Regions from separate parts of the Thiohalorhabdus methylotrophus genome, predicted to be linked through region 1. Evidence: riboswitches for the same ligand, from Rfam matches in the RefSeq annotation. Region 1 holds a riboswitch; each other region holds the start of a gene.
The links. A riboswitch is a leader RNA that binds a small molecule or an ion and turns the genes downstream of it on or off. The one in region 1 is predicted to bind cobalamin.
Positions count from the first base shown of each region.

Region 2: another riboswitch for cobalamin. It lies ahead of ACERLL_RS06300 (TonB-dependent receptor domain-containing protein); the one in region 1 lies ahead of ACERLL_RS05280 (hypothetical protein).
Region 3: another riboswitch for cobalamin. It lies ahead of ACERLL_RS06440 (TonB-dependent receptor plug domain-containing protein); the one in region 1 lies ahead of ACERLL_RS05280 (hypothetical protein).
Region 4: another riboswitch for cobalamin. It lies ahead of ACERLL_RS06415 (cobaltochelatase subunit CobN); the one in region 1 lies ahead of ACERLL_RS05280 (hypothetical protein).

Region 1 is NZ_JBGUAW010000003.1:177,151-183,051, reverse strand. It holds gene ACERLL_RS05290 (MBL fold metallo-hydrolase) at 1-194, opposite strand, end outside; gene ACERLL_RS05285 (hypothetical protein) at 357-953, opposite strand; cobalamin riboswitch at 1,122-1,333, shown strand; gene ACERLL_RS05280 (hypothetical protein) at 1,488-2,039, shown strand; gene ACERLL_RS05275 (hydrogenase maturation protease) at 2,061-2,507, opposite strand; gene ACERLL_RS05270 (Ni/Fe hydrogenase subunit alpha) at 2,504-3,805, opposite strand; gene ACERLL_RS05265 (NADH-quinone oxidoreductase subunit B family protein) at 3,802-4,611, opposite strand; gene ACERLL_RS05260 (TOBE domain-containing protein) at 4,799-5,608, shown strand; gene modA (molybdate ABC transporter substrate-binding protein) at 5,668-5,901, shown strand, end outside.
Region 2 is NZ_JBGUAW010000004.1:27,986-33,886, forward strand. It holds gene ACERLL_RS06290 (FecCD family ABC transporter permease) at 1-33, opposite strand, end outside; gene ACERLL_RS06295 (ABC transporter substrate-binding protein) at 30-908, opposite strand; gene ACERLL_RS06300 (TonB-dependent receptor domain-containing protein) at 920-2,749, opposite strand; cobalamin riboswitch at 2,857-3,087, opposite strand; gene ACERLL_RS06305 (AbrB/MazE/SpoVT family DNA-binding domain-containing protein) at 3,300-3,536, shown strand; gene ACERLL_RS06310 (PIN domain-containing protein) at 3,533-3,934, shown strand; gene cobM (precorrin-4 C(11)-methyltransferase) at 3,931-4,689, opposite strand; gene ACERLL_RS06320 (cobalamin biosynthesis protein) at 4,960-5,349, opposite strand; gene cbiE (precorrin-6y C5,15-methyltransferase (decarboxylating) subunit CbiE) at 5,346-5,901, opposite strand, start outside.
Region 3 is NZ_JBGUAW010000004.1:55,055-60,955, forward strand. It holds gene ACERLL_RS06430 (carbonic anhydrase) at 1-461, shown strand, start outside; gene ACERLL_RS06435 (PQQ-dependent sugar dehydrogenase) at 530-1,717, shown strand; cobalamin riboswitch at 1,834-2,089, shown strand; gene ACERLL_RS06440 (TonB-dependent receptor plug domain-containing protein) at 2,241-4,220, shown strand; gene ACERLL_RS06445 (PepSY domain-containing protein) at 4,233-5,780, shown strand; gene ACERLL_RS06450 (aldo/keto reductase) at 5,758-5,901, opposite strand, start outside.
Region 4 is NZ_JBGUAW010000004.1:48,803-54,703, forward strand. It holds gene ACERLL_RS06415 (cobaltochelatase subunit CobN) at 1-3,817, opposite strand, end outside; cobalamin riboswitch at 3,931-4,146, opposite strand; gene ACERLL_RS06420 (5-(carboxyamino)imidazole ribonucleotide synthase) at 4,236-5,321, opposite strand; gene purE (5-(carboxyamino)imidazole ribonucleotide mutase) at 5,323-5,817, opposite strand.

The DNA.
Region 1 (5,901 bases):
CCGGCCACGTGGTCGGCGTGGACGTGGGTCTCCAGCACATATTTCAGGGTGAGGCCGTGCTCCTCCAGGACCTCCAGGTCCCGATCAACCATGGCCGCCACCGGGTCGATGAGGACCGCCTCGCGGGTCTCCTCGTCGCCCAGCAGATAGGTATAGGTGGAAGTCTCGGACTCGAAGAGCTGACGGAAGATCATGGCTGCCCCCTCGTGGCTTTCCGGCTCGTTGCTTTCCAGTCTGTTCCAGCGCTGAACCGGCTTCAATATTAGTGAATCAGCGTGTACGAATATTAGATAGCTGATCGGGCCCTTTGTTCCCGCCCCGCGGAGCCCCTTTCAACCGTCCCGATCCGCACCGGGCTAGGGGAAGCGGTAGCCCATGAAGAGCCGGAAGGCCTTGATATCCCGATCCGCGTCGGGCTGCGGCCCCACGTCCAGATTCTTGCCGTGATCGATCTGCACCATGACATAGGTACCTTCCGCGAGACCGGCCCCCAGGGAGGCGCTGGGCTTGGTGCCCAGACTGAGCCCCCAGCCGAACCCGCCGCCCTTGCGGGTCGCGTCGCTGTAGCTCACCTCCTGGACATAGTAGCCGCCGTGCAGGCCCATGAAGAAGCTCCGGTACCAGACCCGACCCTCCAGGGCCGCGACGCCGTTGTTCACCGAGGCCCGGGAGCTCGCCGCGTTGTCCGAGTTCTCCAGGGAAAGGGCCGTGAAAGGCACGATGGAGAAGACCGCGCTCTGCGGAATCTGATAGTCGAGGCCGAAGCTGAGGCCCGTGCTGCCGTAGGAATCCCCGGACCGGTTGCCGGAAGGCTCGGTATGGTGAAAGGAGAGGCCACCATAGACGCTAGGCCCGAGCGCGGGCTCCGCCACGGCCGCGACCGGGATCGCCAGGGACACCGTTGTCAGCGTAATGCGCAGGGCCCGGGAGACACCCATAGCCGCTCCTTGCATGGGAATTCCTGCCAGTCGGCGCGCAGTCCGGACGGACTGCGCCGCTCTCGTCCCCCCCTCACCGGACCGACCTGCCGGACCGGCGGACAGAGGATTTTGTGATTCAGGACAGTAGGCCATTTCCTCCTTTGCCGCAACGACCTCTTGTCCCGCGCCGCATAACCCCGTATCTTGGGCCTATGCTCCGGCTCACCCCCCAAATCTTGGGGTGACGCAAGAGGGAACCCGGTGCGATTCCGGGACTGACGCGCAGCGGTATTGGGGAGCGAAAGCCGCATGGGCCGCCGAACCGGGCGGCCCGGGCACTGCCCTTGGGGGTGGGAAGCCGCGGCCGTAGATGGCCCCTGAGTCCGAAGACCTGCCGGAGGGCCTCCGTCCACGTGATGGAGGAGAACCCGCGAGCCTTCGCGTCGCAGTCCGGTTTTCCGGACCAGGGCTCCGGGATCGGCGGGCCGCCGCATCCCCCGTTATCCCGGCTCCTCCGCGTTGGCTCCAATCGACCGAAACGCGCTACCGCGGCGATTGGAGATCCCCATGAGCACTCCCCCTTCCCGGCCGGCCTCCGGCTTCGGCCCTCTCTGCTCCCGAGCTTCCGATTCCGCCACCCTGCACTGGGCCGCCCAGCATCTGGGCCGCGTCCTGCGAATTCACGAAGGCTCCGGACCGGCTGCCGACCAGCGCATCCGGACCCGGGTCCGATGCCTTCTGGACCGGGTGCGCGCCGAGCTACCGTCCGGGACCGCACAGCCCGGAGAGCTCACCGACCACCTGTGGTCCGCCCTGCTTCGGAACGGCCAGACGGAAGCCGCCCGCTTCTTCCTTCCCTATCAGGCGAGCAGGGGCCCGGTACTCTGGATCTACCGCGGGGAGGCGGGCGCGGACCCGCTGGCCCGGAATCGCGTGGAGCGATTGCTGGACCGTCGCTGTCTGGAGCTGACCGACCCGGACCTGGACACGGCGCGCATCCAGCGCCACTGCCGCGCCCGGCTGCGCAACGGCATGGAGGAGCGCGAGCTGATCCGTGTGCTCTCCCTCACCAGTCCGGCCGAGGCGGCGATCCTGGACCGCCTGGAGACGGCGGCCTAGGGCCCTGTCCCAGACAGGACATTAGAACCCCGCCAGCCGGGCGGCAACCTCGGCGCGCACCAGAGCGACGGCCCGGCCCACCGTCTCCTGCCGGGGCTCGGAGCCCGGGTCCGCCTCGACTCCGATGACCACCCACTCGGGGAGCTGTCCCAGCCGTTCGGCGAGGGCCAGCCCCTCGGCCAGCCCGAAGCCGTGGGAGGACAGGGCATCCGTAACGGGCAGCCGCGCGCGGTCGGTGATGCGGTGGAGCGTGCCCGGGGCCGCCCCGGTGCGTACCGCGTCCACGAGCACGGCGTGGTCCATCCCCTCCAGATGGGCCACGAGTCCGGCACCCGGCCGGTCCAGCGCCCGGAAGCGGACCTCCGGCCAGCCGTCCCGGGCTCCCGCCCGCAGCGCCTCCACCACCGCCCAGCCCAGCCGGTCGCCGCCGAAGGGCGAGCCGATGCCGAGCACCGCCACGCTGGTCATCGGCGCCGGACGGTCAGGTCCAGAAAGTGGGTGGCGCAGGAGATGCAGGGATCGTAATTGCGGATCACCCGCTCTCCCAGGAACCGTAGCTCCGCGTCCGGGGCGTCCAGTCCGCGCGCCTCCAGGGTGGCCCGTAAATCCTCCTCCATGCGCGCCTGATTCTGGCTGGTGGGCGGCATAATCCGGGCGGCGGTGACGCGTCCGGACCCGTCGGTCTCGTAGCGGTGCCACAACAGCCCACGCGGCGCCTCGGTGGCGCCGTAGCCGACCCCCGCCCGCGGCGTCACCTCGGCGTGGGGCCGTTCCGGAGCCCGATAATCCGCGAGGAGCCGCACCGCCTCCACCAGGGCGGCGTGGATCTCCAGGGCCCGGGCGGGCAGGGAATGGAAGGGATTGGTGCTGGGCAGCGCCGGCCCCGTTTCCCCCAGCAGGGCCCGGGTCTCCGTCGGCAGCAGGTCGGCGTTGAGGTTCAGACGGGCCAGCGGACCCACCAGGTAGGGCTCGCCGTGCAGGCGGGCGTGGAAGGCCGTGGAGTGGGGCACCTGCTCCTCGGCCACGTGGTCGGCGAGCTCGGAGACGGGGGCGTCCAGTCCCGTGGAGGCGCTGAGCCGTCCCCGGTTCATGGGATAGTCCGCGCCGTTGCGCAGGGCCAGATAGGGGAAATCCTGGCCATTATCGGGAAGGGGGAAGCCGGCGGCCCAGCGCACCAGCGCCTCCGCCTCCGGGAGGGCGGCCTCCAGCCGGGCGCGCAGGTCGCGTACGGCCGCCGCGGCGGGGGCGTGGTGAAAGCCGCCCACCCGCGCTCCCACCGGGTGCACCGCCCGGGCGCCGAACAGGGCCATGACCTCGTTGCCCAGAGCCTGCAGGCGCATGCCGCGACGTACCTCCCCCGGGTGGTCAGCGGTCATGGCCAGGGCGCTTTCGTAGCCGAAGAAGTCCGGGGCCGCGAGCAGGTGGATGTGCAGGGCGTGGCTCTGGATCCACTCGCCGCAGTAGAACACGCGACGCATGGCGCGCACCCACTCGTCCGGCTCCACGCCGAAGATGGACTCCAGGGCCTGCACGGCGCTCATCTGGTAGGCCACCGGGCATATGCCGCATATGCGGGCCACGGCGTCGGCCACCTCCGAGTGGTCCCGGCCCACCAGGAACCGCTCGAACAGCCGCGGCGGCTCGTAGATACGCAGGCGGAGGTCGGTGATACGGCCGGCCTCGGCGTGCACCTCCAACGCGCCCTCCCCCTCCACCCGGGCAAGCACCGGGACCCGGATATCGATGCGGCGCCCGGCATCGCTCACGGATCGTCCGCCCCCCGGTCCTCGCGCCACCGACGGCCGGCGGAGCGCAGGGGCTCCCGGTGGCTGTGGATGAAGTGGAAGCGGCGCGCCACCTCCTCGGGCAGCAGACCCAGCCCCCGGAAGCGACGTCCCAGCGCCTCCGTATTGGGGTTCTCCGCCGGCCCGTAGCAGCCGTAGCAGTCGCGGCCGAAGGCGGGACACAGGGCGCCACAGCCGGTGACGGTAACCGGCCCCAGGCAGGGCGTCCCGCGGCTCACCAGAACGCAGACGTTGCCGGCGCGCTTGCACTCCATGCACACCTTGTCCTGCTCGGGCACCGGATCCACCCCCCAGAGCAGCGCGCGGACCGCCGCGAGCACCTGGCGGCCGTTTACCGGGCAGCCCCACAGCTCGTAGTCCACGTCCACGTTGTCGGCGATGCCCGTGGAGGTGGCCAGGCTCTCCACGTACTCCGGGGAAGGGTAGACCTCCGCCAGCCACTTCTCCCCGTCGTGCAGATTGCGCAGGGCCTGGATGCCGCCGGAGGTGGCGCAGGCGCCGATGGGCACCAGGTAGCGGCTGTTGGCCCGGATGCGCTTGATCCGCGCCACCTCGTCGGGGGTTGCGATGCTGCCCTCGACGAAGGCGATGTCCACTTCGGCGTCCGGGTCCACCGGACCCGCCTCGGCGAAATGGACGAAGTCGACCAGCTCGGCGAGCCGCACCAGATCCTCGCCCAGATCGAGAAAGGCGAGCTGGCAGCCGTCGCAGGAGCTGAGCTTGTGGACGGCCACGCGCGGCCGCGCCCCCGGTTTCGCCGCTCCCATTGCCGTCCTCCGTGGTGGCGAGATTCGCCCCCTCACCCGGTCACATTACGCAAACCCGGCCGGTCAGGGAATCCCCGGGTCCGGACGCGGCGCGGCCGTGCTATCCGCGGTAGAGACCGGCACCGCCCTTGCCGGCCACCGTTATATCTGATCGAATATAGCGAAATTCCACCCGGAGCAGCGCACCGTGTCCCAATTGTCCTCCACCCGACCCGCCGGGCGCCTGTGGCTGGAAAAGGAGGCCCGCGGCTTCCTCGGCCAGGGTCGGGCGGAGCTGCTGGAGCACATCGACACGCTCGGCTCCATGGCCAAGGCCGCTCGGGCCATGGGCATGGGCTACAAGCGTGCCTGGGACATGATCGAGGCCATGAACAATCTGGCCGACGCCCCCCTGGTGGAGCGCGTTTCCGGCGGACGCGGTGGCGGCGGAACCCGGCTCACCGACCACGGGCGGCACATGATCGCCGAATTCCGAGCCGCTGAGGCCGCCTACGTGCGATTCCTGGACCTGCTGGCCGCCGAATCCGGCGACCCCGAACGCCTGCGGGCGCTTATAGGGAGGATGGCCATGAAGACGAGCGCGAGGAACCAGTGGTGGGGCCGCGTGATGCGGCTCCAGAGCGGACCGGTGAACACCGAGGTGGCACTTCAGCTGAGCGGGGGCGAGACGCTGGTGGGGGTGATCACCAACCACAGCGCCGATGAACTTGGGCTGAGCGAGGGCAAGGACGTCATGGCCCTGGTGAAGGCCACGCACATCATCCTGGCCGGCGGGGAGGACGGCCAGCACACCAGCGCGCGCAATCGCCTGTGCGGCACCGTGGAGCGGGTAGAGCACGGCGAGGTGGAGGCCGGCGTCACCCTGCGTCTGCCCGGGGGTGGCACCGTGAGCGCGGTGGTGACCAACGAAAGCGCCGACGACCTGGGGCTCCGCGAGGGCGCGGCGGCCTGCGCCCTGATCAAGGCCTCGCACGTGATCCTGGCGGTGAACGGCTGAGCGAGCTGAACCACCGAGGGCGCCAAAACGCCAGGCAAGACAAGAGAGAAAGGACGCCCATGGCAGCGTTTGCCGCCTTCAACGGGCCGCCCCATCACGGGGCCCACCCGAGCCTCCCCTCCTGCCTGCGCCGTTTCCTCGGCGCCCTTGGCATCCTGGGCGGTTCGCTGGTCGGTGGCGTGCTCCCCGCCCACGCCGGCGAGGTGAAAGTGGCGGTGTCCTCCAACTTCAGCGCCGCCATACACGCCATCCAGCCCGATTTCGAGGCCGCCACCGGCCACCATATGCGCATC
Region 2 (5,901 bases), on a different contig from region 1:
CAGCCAGGAGCGGCCCGCTGCCTGAATCGTCATTGAACCGTCCTCTCCTCGGGATCCGGCACCCGGATGCCGTAGGCGTGCTCCGCGAGGCGGGCGACCGCCTCCGCGTTGAACCAGCCACCGCAGGTCCACAGCCGTCCCGGCAGCCAGACCGGCTGCCGCTCCGTCTCCAGCGCGTCGAATACGGGGTGGTGCAGGATCCCCTGCGCCAGGGAGGGCTGACCGTCGGCGAAGGCCGCGAGAATGAGCATGTCCGGCCGGGTGCGCACCAGATGCTCCAGGGGCACCTCACGGTAGGAGCCGGCGCCCAGCGCCCGGCCCAGGTTCTTCAGGCCCGCCTTGTGCATGATGGTGTCCAGCAGGGAGCCCTTCCCCACCGTCACCCCGTTGGGACGCAGCGCGAGCGTCCGGAGTCGGCGCTCCTCCGGGGGCAGCCGCTCGGCCACCGCCGCCAGGGTGCGGTCCATCCGCTCGATGAGGCGCCCCCCCCGCTCCGGGTGGCCCAGCAGCCCGGCCAGCTTGCGGATATTGGCCCGGATGCCCGGAAAGGTATCGGGGCTCTGCAGGGTTACCACCGAATAGCCGAAGGTCGCCAAGCGCCGGGAGGTCTCCCGGTTGGTGTAGGGACCGGAGATCACCAGATCCGGATCGTGGGCCAGCACCTCCTCGGCGTGGCCGTGGTTCACGGGGTAGCGGGCCGCCGCCTCGGCCATGTAGGAAAAGGAGGGACTGCGGCCGTACTCGGAGACGGTGAGCACCTGCTCGGGGTCCGCCAGCTTGAGCACCAGCTGGTCGGTACAGGCGTTGATGGAGGCGACGGTGGGATGCTCGGGCGCCGCCCGGGCCGTCCCCGCAAGGCAGCCCAGAAGTACCGCGAGGATCGCCAAGCCCTTCCGGCCACCCGACATCCCGCGCTCCCTCACACCCCGCCCGCGGGCGCGTAGCTCAGCTCCACCACCCCGTAACGGCCCCGGGTGCGGTAGTCGGCGATCTCCTGGTAGTCCTTGTCGAACAGGTTCTCCACGCGGGCGTTCACCTTCCAGGAATCGCCCAGGGCCACCGAGCCGTAGAGGTTGATCAGGCCGTAGCCGGGAAGCCGGGTGTCATTGCTCGCATCATCGTAGCGATAGCCCTGGGCGATCCACTGGGCGCCGGCGGTGACCGGCCCGAAGGTGCGCCGGGCATCGATCCGGGCCGAACTGCGGCTGCGTCGCGGCAGGAGGTTGCCGGTCTCCTCGTCGATGGGATCGAGCAGGGTAACATCGGTGCTTACCCGCCAGGGGCCCAGATCGGTGCGCACCGCCACCTCCGCCCCGGTGATCCGAGCCTCGTCCAGGTTCTGCATCCGGGTGCCGCTGAATACGAGGATATCGTCGATATCGGTGCGGAAGGCGTGCAGCTCCACCCGGCCCCAGTCCGGCGTGGCGACCAGCCCGATGTCCGCGCTGCGCGATTTCTCGGGCTCCAGGTCGGGGTTGCCCTCGAAATAGCCCACATCGGGATAGTACAGGTCGTTGAAGGTGGGCTCCCGGAAACCGGTGCCGTAGCTGGCGGTGGCCCGCCAGACGGCATCGATCTGGTAGCCCCAGGCGGCGTTCCAGGTGGTATGCGCGCCGAAGGCCTCGTTCTCGTCCCGCCGGACACTGGCGGTCAGGTCGTGGCTGCCGAACCGGGCCTGGTGCTGGGCGAACACCCCGTAGTTCCAGCGGGCGTCCTCGGTGAAATCATTGGTGCTGTCCACCAGGTCCCGCTGATAGTCGGCACCGAGGGTCAACAGCTGGTCCGCGCCGAGCGCCAGGTCGTTCTGCAGGCTGGCCTGCCGGCGAATGGTGTCGAAGGTGTCCCCCGCCACGCCGTCGGAGAAATTGTCCTGCAGGTCCCGGCTTTCGGCCAGCTTGAGGCGGGCCGTCCAGATATGGGCGGGACGCAGGGTAAAGGTGGTATTCGCCGCCTGCTCCACGAACTCCGTCTCGTTGGGACCGCCGAATCCTGCAGCCCGATCGTACTCGCTCTCGCCCTCGGCGCGCAGGAAGGAGGCGTCCACGCCGAGCAACCCGCCCGGATCGTACCCGATCCGAAGGCTCCCGCTGGCATTGCGGTAGCCGTCGTCGTCCGGCTCATTGCCGATTAAGGAATCGAACCCCTCCGTACGGAAATAGCCGCCGTTCAGGGCATAGTGGAAGTCCCCGGCGGCACCGGAAACGCCCGCCCGGGCCTTGCGGGTCCGGTTGGAGCCCGCCCCCGCCGATACATACGGATGGATGCCCGGCTCCCCCTCCTTGGTGAAGATCTGCACGATGCCGCCGATGGCGTCGGACCCGTACAGGCTGGAGCGCGGTCCGCGGACCACCTCCACCCGCTCCACCTGAGACAGGGGCAGGTACTCCCAGGCCGGACGCCCGGCGGTGGCGGAGCCCATTTCCACGCCGTCCACCAGCACCTGCACATGCTCCGGGTTGGTACCGCGCAGGTAGACGTTGGTCTGCTTGCCGTATCCGCCCTGGTTGCTCGTGCCGACGCCGACCCGGCCACGGAGCAGGTCCTGGAAATCCTGCGCCTGGGACTGCTCGATATCCTCGCGGTCGATGATGGTGACCGGAGCCAGGGCATCGTCCACGGTCTGGGCGGTCCGGGTGGCGGTGACGGTGATCTCGTCCAGGGCGGCCACGGTCTGTCCGGCTGCGGGCGTACCCGTCAGGGCCAGCAGGGATCCGGTACAGGCCGCGAGGCCGGGGGTGAGCTTGCGCATGATGCCTCCCAATGTGCGCACCCGCACTTGGCGACGGAGCGGTGGGAGGACGAAAGGGCGGGACGGAAGGATACGGAAGGTCCACGCCGGCGCCGCCCTCCGCAGTGCCGTAGCCAAAACCTCAGGCCGGTCTCCGGGCTGGCGAGCTGGCGGATTCGATGCGGAACCGCCGGGACCACCGCCTTCCCGCGCTGTCGCGCAGTGGCTTGGGGGCGTCCCGTCACTCGCCTACCGTTGCGGGGGCAGCGCCGGCTTTGGCCGACTTGGCCATACCGGACTTCCCGTTTCATTCCGCGAGCCTGCCAAGCTCGCGGAACACCTGAGGCGGGGTAAAACCGTAATGTGCATATCCGGACATTGGTCCGGATAGAAAGGGAACTATAAGCTACACCCCCTACCGGAGGAGGTCAAAATCGTTTTCTCCCGCTTGGCAATAGCCCCCGTGAGCTTAAGGCGAGAGAACGGGCACAAGGGCCGGGAACATTGACCCTTCCGGTTCCGTCGAATAATCTTACCAAGATGTAAGGAAATCCGGCAAAAGTAAGATTCCATGGACGCCATCATCAGCAGCAAGGGGCAAATCACCCTCCCCAAGGTCCTCCGGGACCAGCTTCATTTGACCACAGGCGACCGGGTCACCTTCCTGATGGAGGAAGATGGCTCCATCAGGTTGATCCCAAAGCAGGTTTCCATAAAGGACCTCAAGGGAAGCCTGCCCAAACCGGAACGGCCGGTCAGCATCGAAGAGATGGAACGGGCCATCGAGCAGGGCGGCTCCGGCCAATGATCGGCCTGGATACCAACATCCTCGTTCGCTATCTGGTTGCGGATGCCCCGGAGCAATCCGAGGCAGCCGCTCAGGTGCTCGAGCGGGAATGCTCCACCGAGAAGCCCGGCTATATTGCTCAGGTAGTTCTTTGCGAGCTTGTATGGGTGCTTAGAGGAGCCTACGGCTACGGCAAGGAACAGATTGCCGCCACCCTGGAGCGCATCCTCACTGTCGCAGAGCTGACCGTGGAGAAAGAGGAGATCGCCTGGCGTGCCCTGATGGCCTACCGAAACGGGCCGGCCGATTTCGCCGACTACTGCATTTTGTTCTCCAGCCGGGAAGCTGGCTGCGAAACGGTCTATTCCTTTGATCGCAAGCTGGCCCGCAGCCCAGGAGTAGCGACGCCCGGGGATTAATCCTGTCCCCGGAAACGCCGGACATGATCCGGATCGTACAGGGCGCTGTCCCGGAAATCGCCCGGACTCAGGGCGGGCCCGACCAGGATCAGCGCGGTGCGGCGTACCGGCAACCCTTCCGCCTCGGCCGCGATGCGCTCTAGGGGCGCGGTCAGGACGGTCTCGTCGGGCCAACTGGCGCGCAGCACCACCGCCGCGGGGCACTGGGCGCCGTAATACGGAAGCAGCCGCGCCACCACGTCCTCGATGTTGTGCAGGGAGAGGTGGATGGCCAGGGTGGAGCCAGTGGCGGCGAACGCCTCCAGGGTCTCGGTGCAGGGCATGGAGGAGGCCCGCCCCTGGGTGCGGGTCAGGACCACGGACTGCGCCACCTCGGGAACGGTGAGCTCCCGCCCCAGGGAGGCGGCCGCCGCCGAGAAAGCGGGCACCCCGGGGGTGATGGTGTAGTCGATCCCGGCCGCCTCCAGGCGGCGGACCTGCTCGCCCACGGCGCTGTAAACGGAGAGATCCCCGGAATGCAGCCGGGCCACGTCCTGCCCCGCCGCATTCGCCTCCTCGATCTCCGCCATGATCTGGTCGAGGGTCATGGGGGCCGTATTGACCACCCGCGCCCCTTCGGGGGCGTGATCCAGCACCGCCTCGGGCACCAGCGAGCCCGCATACAGGCACACCGGGCAGGCCGCGATGCGGTCGCGGCCGCGCAGGGTCAGGAGATCGGGGGCGCCGGGGCCGGCGCCGACGAAATGGACGGTCATGGAGCCTCCAGAAACGATTATAGCGGTTGTTCAGTGGGGCCTTGCCGGGCCAATGGGCCTCCGTACGGCACCCTATGGGAGCGGCCTCCGGCCGCGATTGACGAAGGGCGGGGCGAGGTCGGAGGGCGACTGAAGGGAAGTCCGCAGGACAGGGTCCCCTTGGAGCTCGGAGGCCTTGCCCCGCCCTTCGGACCCTACCAGCACCCGGTCGCGGCCGGAGGCCTCTCCACCGCGCTTTCAAGCCTAGCGGGGGTTACCGTGGAGCCCGAATCAGCCAGACACTCGGACCACCGAGGCCGCACAGGAAGCGCGGTGGCTGGTGGTCTTGCCCACCACCAGCCGACTCCCCGGACCGCCGGCGGCCAGGGCCGCCGCCTCGGCCACGGAATCCACCCCCACCTCGGCCCGGGCGCGGGCGGAGGGCTGCACGCCTTCCCGGACCGTGGCCAGCTCGTCTGCCGTCAGGAATCGGGGCTCCAACCCCAGGCGCTCCGCCGCAGCCTCCAGCAGCCCGTCGCCGCGTTTGCGGTCCAGCGTGGCCATGCAAACGGCCCCGGTAGCGCCTGCTTCAACGCCGGCTCGTTCCAGAACACCCTGGGCCAGGTCCACTAGCTCGCCGACATCGCACCGGGCGCTGAACCCCACGCCGAGGACGATCACGCCACCACCAGCGACCAGACGGTCACCGGACGCAGGGGCGCCCAGCCGCTGAAGCCGCCCAGGGGCTCCGCACGGCTCACCTCCAGGCGCACGAGCTGGCCGCCGAAGCGCTCGTGGGCCGCCGCCAGGGCGGCGTCGCCCTCCAGGGTGACGCTGTTGGCCACCAGCCGCCCGCCCGGCGGGAGTGCTTCCCGGCAGCGCTCCACGAGCCCGGGACTGCTCAGCCCGCCGCCGATGAAGACCGCATCGGGCGCCAGCAGCCCCGCCAGCGCCTCGGGGGCGCGGCCTTCCACGCATTCCAGTTCCGGGACGCCCAGATCCCGGGCGTTGGCTCGGATGCGCTCCGCCCGTTCGGGCCGCGCCTCCACGGCCACCGCCCGGTTGGACGGGTCGGCGAGCATCCACTCCACGCCGACGGCCCCGGAGCCGGCGCCGATGTCCCACAGCAGCTCGCCGCGGCCCGGAGCCAGATGGGCCAGGGTCACGGCCCTTACCTCGCGCTTGGTGATGGAGCCGTCGTGGGCGAAGTCCTCGTCCGGGCGTCCGGCCGTC
Region 3 (5,901 bases), on a different contig from region 1:
ACCGCAAGCCCGGTGAAATCTTCGTCCACCGCAACGTGGCCAACCTTGCCCCCCATAACGACTTCAATTACCTCTCCGTACTCCAGTACGCGGTGGAGGTCCTCAAGGTGCGCCACGTGATCGTCACCGGCCACTACGGCTGCGGCGGTATACGCGCTGCTCTCGAAGGCAAGGGGTCGGGCTTCATTACCGGCTGGCTGGAGATGATCCGGGACGTGGCGGACCAGCACCGCGAAGAGCTGGATCCCTTGGATTTTGAAGCCCGGGTGGATCGCCTCTGCGAGATCAACGTGCAGCACCAGGTAGCCAACGTCTGCCGCACGCAGGTGGTGCGGGAAGCCTGGGAGCGCGGCCAGCCCCTGGAGGTGCACGGTTGGATCTACAGCCTGCATGACGGGAAGCTGCGCGATCTGGAGGTGACCCGGAAGCGCCCCCGGCCCCAGAGCGCCTGTTACCCGTAACCCCGGTTCCCCCTGACGGGTCGGAGGGTACAGACTGGCCATGAGGCATCCAAAAGAAAGGGCGCCCCATGGAACCGGTATACCAGCCCCTTCTACGGCGGCGGGCCCTTCCCTATCTGCTCGCCGCCCTCGTGCTGCTTCTCGGCTTCTCCACCCACGGGTGCGCCGTGGAGGTGGGCCCCGAGCCGCAGTCGGTGGACGATGTCTACGTGCCCGAGCCGGAGGATGTCCGGGTATCCACCTGGGTAGCCAACCTGGAGGTGCCCTGGAGCCTGGCCTTCCTTCCAGGCGGCCAGGGGGACGCCCTGGTCACCGAGCGCCCCGGCCGGGTCCGGCTGATCCGCGGCGGCACCCTCCAGGAGGCGCCCTACGCGGAGCTGGAGGTGTACTCCGCCGGGGAAGCCGGCCTCATGGGCATCGCCCTCCATCCCGATTTTCCCGGGCGCCCCTACGTCTACCTCATGCACACCTACGAGGGCCCCAGCGGACTCACCAACCGGGTGGTGCGCCTCCGCCACCGCGGCGACCACGGCGAGCTCGACCGGGTGATCCTGGACGGCATTCCCGGCGGGCGCTTCCACGACGGCGGCCGCATCGCCTTCGGCCCGGACGGCATGCTCTATGTAACCGCCGGGGAGACCTTCGAGCGCCAGCTGGCACAGCAGCGGAGCTCGCTGGCCGGCAAGATCCTGCGGGTGACCCCCGAGGGGAAGATCCCGCCGGACAACCCCATTCCCGGCTCTCCGGTCTACTCCCTGGGCCACCGCAACCCGCAGGGCCTGGCCTGGGATCCGCGCACCGGCGCCCTGCTCGCCTCGGAGCACGGCCCCTCCGGGGAAATGGGCCTGCAGGCCCATGACGAGCTCAACGTGCTCCGCAAGGGCGGCAACTACGGCTGGCCGGAGGTGGTGGGCGCCCCCGAGGAGACGCCCTTCATCAACCCCATTACCGCCTGGCCCGAGAACACCACGCCTCCGGCCGGAATGACCTTCCACAAGGGCGACCTGTTCGTGGCCACCCTGGGCAGCGAGGCGCTGCTCCATCTCCGTCTGCGCCGTGACGGGGACTACCGGATCGAGCGCATCGAGCGCTGGTTCCGGGCCGAGGACGGCGCCAGCCGCTTCGGCCGCCTGCGCGCCGCCGTGGAGGGTCCGGACGGCGCCCTCTACGTGCTCACCAGCAACCGGGACGGCCGGGGACGGCCCCGCCAGTCCGACGACCGCATCCTGCGCATGGATATCCCCGGCCGCCCGTGAGTGCCCATCCCGGCGGGACTTCCCCGTCCGCGCCGGGCGAGTCGTCCCCGCCCCTTCCGACACCGCCTTGCCCCTACGAGGGATTTGCTCCGGTTGCCTCCCCGGCCCTGGTCCGATAATCTTGCCGACCTCTCGGTTCGGACAGTCCGCAAGGGCTGTCCGTGAAAAGGGAACCCGGTGCGAATCCGGGACTGACGCGCAGCGGTGTTGGGGAACGAGGACCGCCCGGGCGCAAGCGCCCAGGCACTGTCCCTCCTCCCTCGGTCCGCCCTCCGGGCCGAGCGGTAGGGGATGGGAAGCCGCGGTCCAAGGCCAGCCGAATGATTCGGCCCGCCCCTCAGTCCGAAGACCTGCCGAAGGGGAGCGCCACCCGGCGCTCGACAACCCGAGCCTTCGCGTCTAGGGCTTGGGGGGCGACTCGTTGCCGTGCGCCCACCCTTCGCAGCCCCCGGGTGGCCCCTTCGCCCCCTGAGCTTTCACGCAGGCTCCAATTTTCCCCTTTCGACCAAGGGATTGGAGACCTATGCACCCCGTATTCCCGAAGCAGCGGGCTGCTGCCCCCCTTTTCCTGGCCATCACAGCCCTCGTCCCCGCAGCGGCATCGGCGCAGGGATCGGAATCCGCCAGCCTGGATGCCATATCGGTAGAGGCCGCCCGCCCGAGTCTCATGTTCGAGCTGGAGGAGCACGGCCACGCCGTGGAGGTGATCAGCCGGGCGGACCTGGACCGGGCCAACGTGGACGATCTCGGCCAGGCCCTCCAGATGTTCGCTCCCGGCCTGTACGTGGCACCCCGGAGCGGGCGGGCGGACTACGTCAATGTTTCCCTCCAGGGCTCCCGGGCCAAGGACATCCTGTGGCTGGTGGACGGGGTCCGGGTCAACAACCGCCTGTACGGCTCCACCACACCCCTGGACACCCTGAGCACCCACATGGTGAAGCGCATCGAGGTGATCAAGGGCGCCGAGAGCCTCTTCTACGGCACCCAGGCGGTGGCCGGGGTAGTGAACGTGATCACCCGCGACCCGCGATCCCGAGCTTCCGGCCAGGTAAGCGCTTCCGCCGGCACCCTGAAGGAGGGCGCCCTGAGCGCCTGGGGCGCCGGCGGCAGCGAGAACCACCAGGTGCTGGCCTTTGCCCGCCGGGACGGGAGCAAGGGATTCCAGCCCTTCCCGGACGGCGCCTACGAGCCCAATGCCCGCAAGGACGACCGCGGATACGACCGCCTTACCGCAGGCCTGAAATCCCGGCACGACCTGGGAGCCGCCGGCAATGTCCAGCTCTTCCTCCAGCGCAACGAGGCCGACCTGGACTACGCGCGGCCCTACAATCAGCACCACGCCAGCAACGACCGGACGGAGCATCTGGCCTACGTCAACTGGGACCGGCAGTGGGGTCGGCGCTTCGCCCTGGAGGCCCAGGCCTACTGGCACGAGTGGTGGACCGATTTCACGCGGGTGGGCCTGGACGGCAGCGGCAACAAGCAGACCCTCTACAAGGACGAGGAGTGGGGCTTCGAGGAGTACGGCGCCCGCGCAACAGCGCGCTTCTTCCAGGCGGACGGCTCCACCTGGGTCCTCGGCGCCGATTACCACGAGTACTACGGCGAGGACTACGTCCTGCGCATCGACCAGGAGCGCGAGGCCGTGGCGGCGGTCTACGGCCAATACCGGCCCCACCTCTCCTTCGCGCCCCGCACCGACCTGGCCCTCGGGGTGCGCTATCACGACGCCGAGAAGGGCGGCGAGAAAACGGTGTGGAACCTGAGCGGCCGGCGCCCGCTGCCGGGCGGCACCCATTTCCGGGCCTCCACGGGAACGGCCTTTCGTCTGCCCACGGCCTACGAACAGTTCGTGGACGACCCCTGCTGCGCGGCCGGCAACCCGGACCTGGACGCCGAGGAGAGCTTCAGCGTGAACGGCGGATTCGGCGGCAGCCACCGGCTGGGCGGCGGGAATTCCCTAACCTGGGAGGCATCCGGCTTCTACCGCCGCATCAAGGACCTGGTCCAGGTGGAGGGGGATACCTTCGTCAACGCCGATAACCGGGTGATCAGCAAGGGGGCCGAGGGCAAGCTGGGACTGCGGCTGGGGCGCCGCTGGCGGGGCCAGGTGGCGGCCACCTACACCGAGGCCACCGAGCGCGGCAGCTCGGAGCAGATCGACGAGATCCCCCGCAGCTTCCTCAAGGCTCTGCTGGGCTACGACACCCCCGGCGGGGTGACCGGCGGCCAACTCACGGCCCTCTACGTGGGCAAGGTGGCCAACACCGTGGCCGGCAGCCGCGAAACCTACGGCCGCTACTGGGTCTTCGACCTCTCCGCCTACCGCCACCTGGACGCCGCCAGGCGCCACCGGCTGGGTCTGCGGCTGGAGAACCTCCTCGATCGCCGGTACGCCTCCCAGCTGGGGAGCGGGGTCCGAGCCGCCAGCGGCGATGACTACGCGTACAGGTATCTCGGTACGCCGCGCAATCTCCAGGCCACCTACACCTACAGCTTCTAGCGGGGAACGGCCATGCCCATGTCCCGTTTCACGCGACGGAGCTGGTGGCTGCGCGGCCTTCTTCCCGTGCACCGCTACCTGGGGCTGGTCCTGAGCCTGCTCCTCCTGGCCTGGTTCGCCTCCGGTGTGGTGATGATGTTCGTTTCCTATCCGGACCTGGCCGCCCCGGAACGCCGTGCCCGGCTTCCGGCCCTGCCCTCCGGGGCGGGACTGCTCTCCCCGGCCACGGTGTGGTCGCGGGCCGGGATGGACGCCCCTCCGGAAGCCGTGCGCCTGAGCACCTTCCGGGACCGGCCGGCCTATCACGTCCTCGCGGCTGGCCGATGGCATGCCTACTATGCCGATACGGGCACGCCCGTCGGCCGGGTGGACACGGATCGGGCGGCGCGGGCGGCCCGCTCCTGGGCCGACGGGGAGGCCCCGGTCCGCCTCACCGGGCGCCTCACCGAGCCGGACCAGTGGACCTTCGGCGGCCAGTACGCGCCGCACCGCCCTCTATACCGGTATGCCCTGGGGGACGCCGCGGATACCCGGGTCTACGTCTCCAGCCGCACCGGCCAGGTGGTCCAGTCCGTGACCGCTTCCGAGCGGCTTTGGGCCTATGCCGGCCCCGTCACCCACTGGCTCTACCCCACCAGCCTGCGGCGCCACCCGGAGCTTTGGCGCTGGCTGGTGATCGGCCTGGCGGGTCTGGGCAGCGTCATGGTGCTGGGCGGGCTGATTCCGGGCCTGCTGGTGCTGCGGCGCCCCGGGGACCGGCGCGGCACTTCCCCGTACCGGGGGATGCGGGCGTGGCACCACTGGTCCGGCCTGCTCGCGGGCGCCCTCGTCCTTGGCTGGTCGGTGAGCGGCATGCTCTCCCTGGACCCCTTGGGATGGCCGCCCGGCACCGGGACGCGCTTCGACGCCGAAGGCGTCCTGGCCGGGGGGCCGCTGCGGCCGGCGGCCTTCCGGCGCTCCCCGGACGGGGCGCTAGCGGCCCTGGGGCGGGAATCCGGCCCCGTGCGCGCGCTGTCCCTGGTCCAGGTGGACGGACAGCCCTACTTCCTGGCGCACAGGGAAACCGGCCAATCGGCCCTGGTGGCGGCGGACGTCCCCGATCCGGAACCGTTCCGCGCCTTCGGCCGGGAAGCCCTGCTCGGCCCGTTCCGGGATCGCCGGGGGATTCCGGCCATCCGCGATGCGGTCTGGCTCGACGAACCGGACGGCTACTATTACCGGGATCGGCGGCACCGCTTGGGACGGCGGGCGCGCAGCTGGCCGGTGCTGCGGGTGCGCTTCGCGGACCCGGCCCGCACCTGGCTGTACCTCGATCCCCGGCGCGGCGTGGTGGCGCTCCGGGAGAGCGCCGCCAGCCGCCGGGACCGGTGGCTCTACAACGGCCTGCACAGCTGGGACTTCACCACGGGGATGCGGCGCGAGGGCGTCTGGTATCCCCTGGTCCTGCTCCTGATGGGCGGCGGCACGCTCCTGTCGGCCACCGGCGTGGTCCTCACGTGGCGCTGGCTTCGCGGGCGGAAGCGCCACGGAGGCCCGGCTAGAGCGACTCCCAGAGCTTGACCATGCGCTCCTGCTGCTGCGCGTCGGGGAGCGCGCCCATCCCCGCCCGCATGTCGTCGGCCATGTGCTGCGGGTCGCTGGTGGCCGGGATGACGCAGGTGACCTCCGGCCGGGCGAGGAT
Region 4 (5,901 bases), on a different contig from region 1:
AGTCGTTGATGATCCCGGGATTGGTGACCTGCCAGCCCCACAGGTACTCCATGAACTTGGAGCCCATGGTGCGGGCACCGCTGTAGCCGTGCGCCATCTGGCCCTTGAGCCAGGCCGGGTTCAAATAGCGGCCGCGCAGCTCCTGCAGCAGGGCGCTTTGCAGGGGCTGCATCTGCGGATTGTCCGGATCCGAATGGTCGATGATGCGGTTGTCCGGAGCCGTGCCGGAGACCTTCTCCACCGCCATGGACAGCCCGCCCAGGTAGTCGAAGGCGTCGTTGTTGTCCAGCAGGCCGTAGAGATTGGAGGCCCGGCCCAGGTAGGTGCGCTGCACCCGGCCCAGGTTGCGCGTCAGCCCCTCGTGGGCGGAGTCGCCGCCCGCCTTGGCACCGTAGACATGGCCCATGCGGTGCATGTAGGCGTCGGCGATCTGGCCCCGCTTCTTCCACGATCCGGAACGCTCCGCCATGCGGTTGACCCCGGCGCCGTAGCTGCCCGGGGCGTCCCCGTAGATGCGGTAAATGGCGTCCTGGCCGGCCGCCGCCGGTTCGGCACCGGATTCCACGGCACGCCGGGCGTCGGCCACCCAATGGGCGGCCACCAGATTGCGCTTCAGCGACTCGGTGCCGGAATTGCGCAGCTCGCCCAAAGGATTGAGCGCCGCTTCCAGGGCCGGGGTCAGCTCGGGGTATTTCTCGCGGATGGTCTGGCTGGCGCCGTCCAGGGCCAGACGCACGGATTTGTCCAGCCAACCGTTGAGCTGGCCGTAGAGGTCCCGGAACAGGCCGGAGGTGGTGAACATGACATCGCGGCGGTAGCGGCCTTTCTCGAGCGACTGCCGCTCGATGCCCTCCACGATACCGCGGCTGTTCCAGACGGGCTTCACGCCCAGCATGTCCATGCCGAAGGCCACCATGGCGCCCTCGTCGCGCACCGTGTCCGAGGCCCACAGCACCACCGCCTCGCTGCCCTGCGGCGCGCCACTGCCCTTGGCCCGGGCATTTTCCGCCATGCGCACGCCCATCTCCCAGCCAACGCGAGAGGGTAGCAGGTTGCCGTTGAGGCCGAAGAAGTTGCGGCCGGTGGGCAGAACCTCCGGGGTGCGGATGGGGTCGTTGCCTTTGCCGGGGGCGACGAATTCACCGTCGAGGCCGGCAAGCAGGGCCTCCATCTCCCGTTCGGGCGACCGCCGCAGCTCTTGCCGCCATTCGTCGCGGATCTCGCCGGCCCCGGCCATGGATTTGAGCATCATCCGTCGCTCCTCGGCGGACCAGTCCGCACCGAAGACGTGCAGGCCGCGCGGCATGAAGTCCTCCTGCATCTCGGTGAGATGGTGTCCCACCTCGTGCACCAGGAGGTCGCCGCCCACCTCGTCCAGACTGAGCCCCGGATTGCCGTGCTCGGCGCGCAGCTCGGACTCCAGCTCGGAGACCATGTTGAGCTCGGCGATCTTGTCGCGGATGCGGTCCAGGGCCCGCCCGCGGGCGGGGGTATTGCCCTGCCCCTCGGCCGACTCGAAGCTCTCCACCAGCCCGCGGAGCTGCAGCAGCTCGTCGTACAGCGGCGTGGTGGAAAGCGGCGGGGTGAGATGGTCCACCATCACCGCCAATCCCCGTCGCTTGGCCTGCAATCCTTCGCCAACGCCATCGACGATGTAGGGGTAGACGCCCGGCAGGGTGCCGGCGATGAGGCGCGAGTAGTCGGTGTCGGTGAGTCCCACCCGCCGGCGCGGAAGGAACTCGTAGGTGGAATGGCGCCCCAGGTGCACCAGGGCGTCGGCGCCGAACTCGTCCTTGAGCCAGTGGTAGTAGCCCAGGTACTGGTGTGGCGGCGGCACGGCCAGATTGGCGTGCAGCAGCTCCTCGTTCACCTCCCAGCCGCGGGGCGGCTGGGGGCCGATCCAGATGTTGCCGAAGCGCAGCCCCGGAAGGAGCATATCGCCATCGTGAACCATGACCCGGCCGGGCCCCTCGCCCCAGCCCTTGAGGCCCTCGATGCCGGTATCGCGCAGGCCGGCCACCAGCTTTTGCGCTTGCTCCCAGCTGGCGTCCACTTTTTCAGCCAGCAGGGCCTCATACTCGGCGCGCAGCTGATCCAGCAGGTCGCGGGCCCGCTCGGTTGCCGGGTGGTCGGCACCCTCCAGCAGGTGGCGCAGGTCGCCGTGCATGCGCGCCAGCAGGCCCCGACCCAGGTCCGGCCGCCCCGCTTCTTCCGCCTCCCGTAGCGTCTCGTGCAGATACCCTAGCGGCCCGTCCGTCATCTCGGCACGAATGGCCCGGGGCAGGGTCTCGAACCACCCCCGGTAATCCGCCGCCGACAGCGTGGGCACCTTGCCATGGATGCGCGCCAGCTCGGCGCGGTTCTCGGGCAGATTCACACCCCGGTCCTGCATGCGATCGAGCAGGGCTTGGTGGGACTCGGGCAGCGGACCAGTGGTGTAGCCGGCCCGCTTGAGATTGCGCAGGATGCGCATGAGCGAGCGCGGCACGTCCAGGTTGTCGGCGCCGATGTTGTGCCGGCCCGGCGGATGGTTGTAATACAGGACGGCGACGCGCTTTTCGGCGTTGGGCTTGCTCCGGAGGGCGATCCAGTTGGCGGCCCGCTCGGCCATTGCCGCCACCTCCCGATCCACCGGCCGGGTGGTTGCGAAGCGCAGGCCCGTACGCGGGTCGGTGTGCTCCGGCTCGGCGGCAGCGAGCACCAGCGGTTGGCTGACGCCCTGCAGCTCGGGCATGCCCACCCGGTAGTGGATGGAATCCTGGGGCAGACCGTCCGCGGACACCCGCCACTCCTGGCGGGTGCGGTCGGTGAGGCGGATGCCCTTGAGTACGGGCACATCCAGCCCCTTCAAGCGCTCCGTCACCGCCTTGCGCCCGTCGCTGCCGCCCACCACGAAGTTCTGCAGGCTGATCACCGCCCCCAGCTCGGCGGGGGCGGTGACCCGTTCCAACCGCTGCACGGCCTGCTTGCTGGCCTCGCCCCAGCGGGCCAGAACGGCGAAGCAGGCGGGACCCTGATCCTCCACGGCGCTGCACAGGCTATCCAGCAGGGCGCGCTTGCCCGCTTGGTCGCCGTCGTCATAGGCCAGCACCGCCACCGCCGAGTCGCCTTCGGACAGATCCAGCCCTCCGGCGGACACCACCTGTCCATCCCGATAGTAGCGCAGCGGCGCCGCCGGTCGGGGTGGGTCGGCGGTTACATCCGCGCCCCCCCTGCCCAGGAGCCAGGCGATGAGGTTGGCGGCGTTCTCCGCTCCCCGGCCCCGCCAGTAGGCCCGACCGCGCAGCCATTCGGACTGCTCCGGATGCTCGGCGGCCAGCTTTTCCATGAAGGCCTTGGGATCCGCATCGGCGGAAGGATCGGCGCTGATGACCTCCAGATCGTCCCCGGAGAGGCCGATCAGTGGCCGCTCACCTTCGAAGCGGGACATCCGCACCACCGAGCGGGTGCTGCTGACGATCAGCACCGGTGCCCCGTCCGGCGGCGGGGTCTGCCGCATCAGGCGGCGCAGGCGCGGGGCCGCGTCGCCGAACACCCCGGCCATGAACACCGCATCGGCGTCGCGCCACAACCGCGTCACCTGGGCGTCGGTCAGATCGGCGAGCTGGGCCCGGGTGCGCAGCACCACCTCGTGGGCGGGATGCCGGTCCAGATAGCGATGCGCCCCGGCGGCGAGCGTGGCCGCCGAGCGCTCCGATACCACGCCCACCAGCTTGGCGGCGTGTGCCGACCCTGGTACCAGCAGGGCCAACAACAGCAGAATCGTAGACAGATACGGGATCGGGACAGCGCAGCGCGCCGCGAAACGGGTAAACATGGAGCCTCCGCTGCACCGGTTTCAGGTATGGGCGATTCCGGGCAGCGCGGGGAAAATAAACAGGCGGGACGGCCGGAGGGACCGGACCCGCACGTCGCACCCCGCGACGCCGTTGGGGGTCGGCACTCCAGGCCGGTCTCCGGGCTGACGAGCTGGCGGCGGAGCCGCCGGTCGGTCGCCTTCCCGCGTCCCGGGGACGCAGTGGCATCGGACCGTCCTTCACTCGCTTACCGTTGCGGGGGCAGCGCCGGTTCGGCCCTCGGGCCGTCCGGACTTCCCGTTTCACCCCGGCCACGAAGGCGCGGGGCACCTGGAGCGAAAAATACAAAATGTTCCCGGCGTCTTACGCCGGGAAGCGTGACTAGCCTACGGACCGGGATCGAGCGGGTCAACCTGCTCATCCCCGTCAGGGGCCGCCTCAATCGGCGGGCAGCACCCGGCGCATCTGCTCGAGCCGCTCTTCCAATAGGGATTCGGTCTCGGCGCGGAGCGTGATGTGCCCCACCTTGCGGCCCGGGCGCACGGCCTTGCCGTAGTAATGGGGATGGGCGCCGGGTACGGCGAGGACGCTGGCCGGATCCGGCAAGTGGCCGACCAGGTTGAACATGAAGCAAGAGCCCACCGGCTCGGTGGAGCCAAGCGGCAGCCCGAATACGGCGCGCAGGTGGTTCTCGAACTGGCTGGCCTCGGCGCCCTCGATGGTCCAGTGCCCGGAGTTATGCACCCGCGGGGCCATCTCGTTGGCCAGCAGGCGGTCGCCCTCCTGGAACATCTCCAGGGCAATGGTGCCCACGTAGCCCAGCCGGTCCAGCAACCGTCCCGCGTAGTCCACGGCGGTGCCGTGGAGCGGATCGCCGAACCGGGGCCGGGATTCCTTCAGGATGCCCTCGCGATGGAGGTTCTCCACCAGCGGATAGAAGCGCTTCTCGCCGTCCGTACCCCGCACGGCCACCATGGACACCTCGCGCCCGAAGGGCACCACGGCCTCCAGGATCAGCGGCACGCCGCCGATCTGGTTCCAGGCGGGCTCGATGTCCCCGCTCTCCCGGAGTACCGCCTGACCTTTGCCGTCGTAGCCCAGGGTCCGGGTCTTGAGCACGGCGGGGAGGCCGATGTCGGCCACCGCGGCTTCGAGCGCCTCGTAGGAATCCACGGCGGCGAAGCGGGCGGTGGGTATCCCCAGCTCCTGGAAGAGCCGCTTCTCGTTCAGACGGTCGCGGCCGGTGGCCAGGGCCTGCGGCGCGGGGTGCACGGTATTGTGCCTGGCCAGCTCCGTGGTGGCGGTCTCCGGCACCTGCTCGAACTCGTAGGTCACCACGTCCGCGGCGGCGGACAGCCGCCCCAGTTGGTCCGCGTCCTCGTAGCCGCCGACCAGGTGCGTGGCCACGGCCCCGGCGCAGACCCCCTCCCCGGGGTCCAGCACGGTGGATTCGATGCCGAGGGGATGGCCGGCGAGGGCCAGCATGCGGGCAAGCTGGCCGCCTCCGAGGATTCCCACCCGCATCTCAGGTTTCCTCCCGCGGATCGGGCCGCGACAGTACGTTGTCGGTCTGCTCCTGGCGGTACGCCTGCAGGGCCTCGCGGAACTGCGGGTGCTTGTTGCCGAGGATGCTCGCCGCCAGCAGCGCGGCGTTGATGGCCCCGGAGCGGCCGATGGCGAGGGTGCCGGTGGGCACCCCGGCCGGCATCTGCACGATGGACAGCAGCGAATCCATGCCGTTCAGGGCCTTGGACTGGACCGGCACGCCGAGCACCGGAAGAACCGTCTTGGCGGCGGCCATACCGGGCAGGTGCGCGGCGCCGCCGGCCCCGGCGATGAGCACCTCCAGGCCCCGTTCCTCGGCCCCGCTGGCGTACTCGAACAGCAGGTCCGGGGTGCGATGGGCGGAGACCACCCGCACCTCGTGGGGAACGCCGAGCGCCTCCAGCGTCTCCGCCGTGTGCTGCAGCGTTTCCCAATCGGAGGCCGAGCCCATGATGAGGCCTACCAACGGTTGCATTGCGCTCTCCCGAATCGCATAGGGGGTACTTTCCTGCCCAGCCCTGCCGGGCCTTGGGGATTATAACCAGGGTGACCGGGTGAG